2 regions of the Azospirillum sp. TSO5 genome follow, and region 2 is predicted to be linked to the other one. Evidence: predicted binding sites of a transcription regulator. Region 2 holds the regulator's gene; the other holds the start of a gene.
What was found. The regulator HrcA, encoded in region 2, represses chaperone genes, less so after heat shock. The targets are predictions, from matches to a motif close to GTTAGCACTCNCCNNNGGNGAGTGCTAAC.
Positions count from the first base shown of each region.

Region 1: a site for HrcA is predicted at 2,040-2,068, ahead of groES (co-chaperone GroES). Genes of this name have one in related genera too.

Region 1 is NZ_LGQY01000016.1:41,614-45,020, forward strand. It holds gene groL (chaperonin GroEL) at 1-1,639, opposite strand, end outside; gene groES (co-chaperone GroES) at 1,688-1,978, opposite strand; gene TSO5_RS04025 (usg protein) at 2,334-2,597, shown strand; gene TSO5_RS32590 (hypothetical protein) at 2,701-2,850, shown strand; gene TSO5_RS04030 (lysozyme) at 3,006-3,407, shown strand, end outside.
Region 2 is NZ_LGQY01000003.1:7,443-10,849, forward strand. It holds gene TSO5_RS00290 (creatininase family protein) at 1-679, shown strand, start outside; gene hrcA (heat-inducible transcriptional repressor HrcA) at 856-1,896, shown strand; gene grpE (nucleotide exchange factor GrpE) at 1,951-2,553, shown strand; gene TSO5_RS00305 (response regulator) at 2,711-3,088, shown strand; FMN riboswitch at 3,179-3,329, shown strand.

The sequences.
Region 1 (3,407 bases), on a different contig from region 2:
AGCCCATGTCGTCCATGCCGCCCATGCCACCCGGCATGCCGCCCGGAGCAGCCTTCTTCTCCGGCTTCTCGGCGATCATCGCCTCGGTGGTGATCAGCAGGCCGGCGATCGAGGCCGCGTCCTGCAGGGCGGTGCGAACCACCTTCACCGGATCGATGATGCCGGCGGCGACCAGATCGGTGAACTCACCCTTCTGGGCGTCGTAGCCGAAGTTGGCGTCGTTCTGGTCCAGCAGCTTGCCGACCACGATCGAACCGTCGGTGCCCGCGTTGTAGGCGATCTGACGGACCGGGGCCTGCAGGGCGCGGCGGATGATGTCGATGCCGACGCGCTGCTCGTCGTTGGCCGGGACCAGCTTGTCCAGAGCCTTGCCGGCGTACAGCAGGGCCGAACCGCCACCGGCGACCACGCCCTCTTCCACCGCGGCGCGGGTGGCGTGCATGGCGTCGTCAACGCGGTCCTTGCGCTCCTTCACCTCGACCTCGGTCGCACCGCCGACGCGGATGACCGCGACGCCGCCGGCCAGCTTGGCCAGACGCTCCTGCAGCTTCTCGCGGTCGTAGTCCGAGGTGGTCTCCTCGGCCTGGGCGCGGATCTGGCCGCAACGGGCTTCGATGTCGGCCTTCTCGCCGGCGCCGTCGACGATCGTGGTGGTCTCCTTGGAGATCACGACCTTCTTGGCGGTGCCCAGCATGTCGAGCGTGACGTTCTCGAGCTTGATGCCGAGGTCTTCCGAGATGACCTGGCCGCCGGTCAGGATGGCCATGTCCTCCAGCATCGCCTTGCGGCGATCACCGAAGCCCGGGGCCTTCACGGCGGCGATCTTCAGGCCGCCGCGCAGCTTGTTGACGACCAGGGTGGCCAGAGCCTCGCCCTCGATGTCCTCGGCGATGATCAGCAGCGGACGCGACGACTGCACGACCGACTCCAGGACCGGCAGCAGCGGCTGCAGACCCGACAGCTTCTTCTCGTGCAGCAGGATGTACGGATTCTCGAGATCCGCGATCATCTTGTCGGCGTTGGTGATGAAGTACGGCGACAGGTAGCCGCGGTCGAACTGCATGCCCTCGACGACGTCCAGCTCGGTGTCCAGGCTCTTGGCCTCTTCCACCGTGATGACGCCCTCGTTGCCGACGCGCTCCATCGCCTGGGCGATCATCTTGCCGATCTCGGCTTCGCCGTTGGCGGAGATGGTGCCGACCTGGGCGATCTCGTCGTTGGTCGTGACCTTCTTGGCGCGGGCCTGGATGTCGGCGACGACGGCGGCGACGGCGATGTCGATGCCGCGCTTCAGGTCCATCGGGTTCAGGCCGGCGGCGACCTTCGTCACGCCTTCGCGGACGATGGCCTGGGCCAGGACGGTGGCGGTGGTGGTGCCGTCACCGGCCAGATCGTTGGTCTTCGAGGCGACCTCGCGGACCATCTGGGCGCCCATGTTCTCGAACTTGTCCGACAGTTCGATTTCCTTGGCGACCGACACACCGTCCTTGGTGATGCGCGGAGCGCCGAAGGACTTCTCGATCACGACGTTGCGGCCCTTCGGGCCCAGCGTGACCTTCACGGCGTCGGCGAGGATGTCAACGCCACGCAGCAGCTTTTCGCGCGCGGTGGGGCCGAACTTGACGTCTTTGGCAGCCATGTCTCGATTCCTTTAACTTGTAAATTTCGAAGGATACGGGCGGAGGACTTAGGCCTCGATGACGCCCATGATGTCCGATTCCTTCATGATCAGGTAATCGACGCCTTCGATCTTCACTTCCGTGCCCGACCACTTGCCGAACAGGATACGGTCGCCGGCCTTGACGTCCAGCGCCACGACCTTGCCCGACTCGTCACGGGCGCCGGGGCCGACGGCGATGATCTCGCCTTCCTGCGGCTTTTCCTTGGCCGTGTCGGGGATGATGATCCCACCCTTGGTCTTGGTGTCGGACTCCAGACGCTTGACGACGACGCGGTCGTGCAGCGGGCGGAACTTCATGGAATGCCTCCTTGGATCAAGGCTTGGTTCTGACTGACGTGAATTGGCGCGGGCGGCGGCTGTTAGCACTCCCACCCGGCGAGTGCCAGACAGCTAATAGAAGCGGTTTGGGGATTCAAGAGGCTCATTTCGGAATTTGTCGCGAATGTCGGCAGCACTCACCGAAACATGCTGCTAACACACTGAAATAACTTGATATTTTCCATTGCGCCCCGCCCTGCCCCGCGGCAAGATTTCTTCAAACGGTCACGAAGGACCCGACCGTTCCGGCGCCTGCCTTCCTACCGGGACGGCACCGGGAGGAACCGGACACCGCCAGACCCACCCGATCCCCCAACCGAACGGGAGACCGCGCATGGCCGATCTCAGCCTCCAGCTCCGCGATTTCCGCCTGACCACCGCCGAGATTCTCTATCATATGCCGGACCATCCCGGCCTGCTGCAGTGCTACCTGTGGCAGGAGCTGGACCAGGCGCCGGACTATCCGGTGCTGCGCCGCTTCCTCGATTTCTGGCAGCGCAATCTGGACGGCAAGCTGCATTCGGTGCGGCTGGCGAGCCAGACCCTGATCACCCCCGGCGAGCTTCGCCACGCTGCCGCCGATTTCCGCCTTCACTGATCCCGGCCAACTCCCTTCCCCCCTGTGACTGCCGTCACAGCACCACGCCCCGGTATTCGCTAAAATTTTAGCGAATACCGGGGCTGCAGAGGTGGAGGGGACGATGGCGGCGAAACGGAAGGCGGTGGACTGGCGGAATCGCGAGAGCCGGCTGGTGGAGGCGCTGCTGGAGGTCACGACCATTGCCGGGCTGTTCGCGCTTCTGTTCGCCCTGTTCGTGCTGTTCGGCGCCGCGCAGACGCTGACACCCTGACTCTCCGGGACTCTCCGGCAGCCCATCCGGTGGGCTTTCGCCGAATTACGACAATTTGCATTCTATCCTTCCCGCTAAGCGCGTATCTCGCTTAGGATCGCTCCCGTTGCGGGCGGAGGGTGTCCGCCCGGCGCGCCAACCGGGAGTTAGCATCCATGACCACCAAGCCGGTCTGCCAAGCCGCGGTCGATCTCGTGAAGCATTTCGAGGGCCTGTACCTCAACGCCTATCTCTGCCCGGCCGGCGTTCCCACCATCGGTTACGGCCACACCGCCGGGGTGAAGATGGGCCAGACCATCACCGCCGAGCAGGCCGACGCCTTTCTCGCCTGCGACCTGACCGAGGCGGCGGGCCGCGTCGACGGGCTGGTGAAGGTGGCGCTGAACGACGACCAGCGCGGCGCCCTGTCCTCCTTCGTCTTCAACCTGGGCGCCGGCAGCCTGCAAAGCTCGACCCTGCTGAAGCTGCTGAATGCCGGCGATTACGCCGGGGCCGCCGAACAGTTCGGCCGCTGGGTCTATGCCACGGTGAACGGCAAGCCGACCAAGCTGGCCGGC
Region 2 (3,407 bases):
GCCGATCGGCTCGACCGAGCAGCATGGGCCGAACGGGCTGGTCGGCACCGACGCCATCTGTGCCGAGGTCATCGCCAAGGGCGTCGGCGACGCCACCGGCGCGCTGGTCGGCCCGACCATCCCGGTCGGCATGGCCGTGCACCATATGGAATTCCCCGGCTCGATGACGCTGAAGCCGTCGACGCTGATCGCCCTGCTGCGCGACTATGTCGGCTCGCTGGCCGAACACGGGTTCGAGCGCTTCTTCTTCGTCAACGGCCATGGCGGCAACATCGCCACCGTCCGCGCCGCCTTCTACGAGATCCATGCGGAGAACCGGGCGCTGCGCGGCCGCGATGCGCCGGACCTGCGTTGCGCCCTGGTGAGCTGGTGGGAGAATGGCGAGGTCGCCCGCCTGTCGCGTGAGCTGTACCAGGGCAAGGAGGGCTCGCACGCCACCCCCAGCGAGGTGTCGCTGACCCAGTACGCCTATCCCGACTCGATCAAGACCGCGGCGCTGGAGCCGGAACAGGCGCCGGCCGGCGGCTTCCACGACGCCCGTGACTTCCGCCGCCGCTATCCCGACGGCCGCATCGGCTCCGCCCCCGGCCTCGCCCGCCCGGAGCATGGCCGGCAGCTGTACGAGGCGGCGGTCGCCGCCATCGCCACCCAGTACCGCAACTTCCTGGCGGAGCAGTAAGGGGCGTCGAGCGGTCGTGATGAAACGGCCTTGCGACCGTTTCAAGGTCGCAAGGCCGCAGAGCTTCTTCGCCCCGCACGTTGATTCGGCGGTCGGACCTGCCTAAATTCGGACCGGTTGACGGAACTCCCGTTCCGCAGCCGACCAGCCCGAACAGAGCCCGACCGCCCTAGTCCATGATCAACGAGCTGAACCAGCGATCGCGCGAGATTTTCCGGCTGATCGTCGACGCCTATGTCGCGTCCGGCGAACCGGTCGGCTCGCGCACGATCTCCAGGCGGCTTGGCATGGCCTTGTCGCCCGCGACCATCCGCAACGTGATGGCCGACCTGGAGGAGCAGGGGCTGCTCTATGCCCCGCACACGTCTGCCGGCCGCATCCCGACCGACGCCGGCCTGCGCATCTTCGTCGACGGCCTGCTGGAGATCGGGTCGCTGACCGAGGACGAGCGCGCCTCGATCGAAGCGAAATGCTCCGCCTCCGGCCGCGCCTTCGCCGACGTGCTGGGCGAGGCGTCGACCATGCTGTCCGGCCTGTCGCACTGTGCCGGGCTGGTGGTGGCGCCCAAGACCGACCGGCCGCTGAAGCATATCGAATTCGTGTCGCTCGGCCCCGGCCGCGCCCTGGTCGTCCTGGTGAACGAGGACGGGCTGGTCGAGAACCGGGTGATCGAGGTGCCGATGGGGGTGCCGACCTCCACCCTGCAGACGGTGTCGAACTTCCTCAGCGCCAAGCTCGCCGGCCGCACGCTGGACGAGGCGCGGCAGGAGGTGCTGCAGGAGATCGAACAGCAGAAGACCCAGCTGGACGAATTGTCGCGCAAGGTGGTCGCCGCCGGTCTGGCCACCTGGGCCGGCAGCGGCGGGTCGAACGCCGGCCAGCTGATCGTCCGCGGCCAGTCCCGCCTGCTGGAGGACGTCACCGCGCTGTCCGACCTGGAGCGGGTGCGCGGCCTGTTCGAGGCGCTGGAGACCAAGGAGACGATGCTGCGCATGCTGGACGCCACCGGGCGCGGCGACGGCGTGCAGATCTTCATCGGCGCGGAGAATGTGCTGTTCAGCCATTCCGGCTGTTCGATGATCATCTCCCCCTTCCAGAACAGCCGGGAACAGGTGATCGGCGCCATCGGCGTCATCGGCCCGACCCGGATCAATTACGCCCGCATCATTCCGCTGGTGGATTACACCGCCAAGGTGGTCAGCCGGCTGATCGGCTGAGCGCCGCCTCCCTCACTCACTCCGCCTTTTGACGAAGCAAGAATTGAGAAAACCATGAGCGAAGAGCAGAACAAGCCCTCCGACGCCACGGTGGAGCCGACCGAGGCCACCGCCGAGACCGCCGCCGCCAACGCTGCGGAAACCGGTTCGCCCGAGGACCGCGTCGCCAAGCTGGAAGCCGAGGTCGCCAGCCTGAAGGACCAGCTTCTGCGCGCCATGGCGGAGACGGAGAACACCCGCCGCCGTGCCCAGCGCGACCGCGAGGACGCCAGCAAGTTCGCCGTGTCCAGCTTCGCCAAGGAGCTGGTGTCGGTCGCCGACAACCTGCGCCGCGCGCTGGACGCCGTGCCCGCCGAGGGCCGCGAGCAGGACGAGATGCTGAAGGGCCTCGCCGTCGGCGTCGAGGCGACCGAGCGCCAGCTGTTCGCCGCCTTCGACCGCGCCGGCATCAAGAAGCTGGACCCGGCCGGCGAACCGTTCGACCCGAACTTCCATCAGGTGATGTTCGAGATCGAGAACACCGGCAAGGCCGCCGGCACCGTCGTCCAGGTCCTGCAGCCCGGCTACACCATCCACGGCCGCTTGCTGCGCGAGGCGATGGTCGGCGTCGCCAAGGGCGGTGACGCCGGCGGCCAGCACGTCGATACGAAGGCGTAACCATATCGCCCTGCCAAACCCCCGGTTCAGCGGCGATGCCGCCGGACCGGGGGTTTGGCGTTGTTCGGGATAGGGAACGCCAGCGGTTGACGGTTGCCGGGAAATTGCCTAGGCCTTTCCCATATTCCTTTCGGCCGAGCAACCGGAGCCGCCTTTCATGCCCCCCTCTGCGACCAAGAGCGTCCTGACCGTCGACGATTCCAAGACCATCCGCGACATGGTCGGTTTCACGCTGAAAGGCGCCGGCTATGAGGTGGCGGAGGCGTCGGACGGCAATGCCGGCCTCGCCCTGGTCAACCAGCGCAAGTTCGACTGCATAATCACCGACCTGAACATGCCGGGCCTGGACGGGCTGGCCCTGACCCGCGCTATCCGCGGCTCGGCCCTCAACCGCGCCACCCCGATCCTGCTGCTGACCACCGAAGCCGACCCCGCCAAGAAGTCCGCCGGCCGCGAAGCCGGTGCCACCGGCTGGCTGGTGAAGCCGTTCAACCCGGAAAAGCTGGTGGAGACGGTGCGGAAGGTTTGTCCGTAAAGCCTGTGCGCACCCGTCACCCGCACCCTTGACAGACATCACTCCGCCCACGAAGCTGAGGCCGCCGTCCGCAAACGGGCGGCGACATATGCTTGTTCTCAGGGCAGGGTGAAACTCCCGACCGGCGGTATCCCTTCAACTGAAGGGGAGCCCGCGAGCGCCCGTGGCACCCGCCACGGGGACAGCAGACCCGGTGCAAGGCCGGGGCCGACGGTTACAGTCCGGATGGAAGAGAATGAGCTGGCTACGCAGCCACCCATGCCGGACGTAAAGCCTGGGCCGGGGTGACGGCGATGGCTTGCGCCGACACCGTGGATGC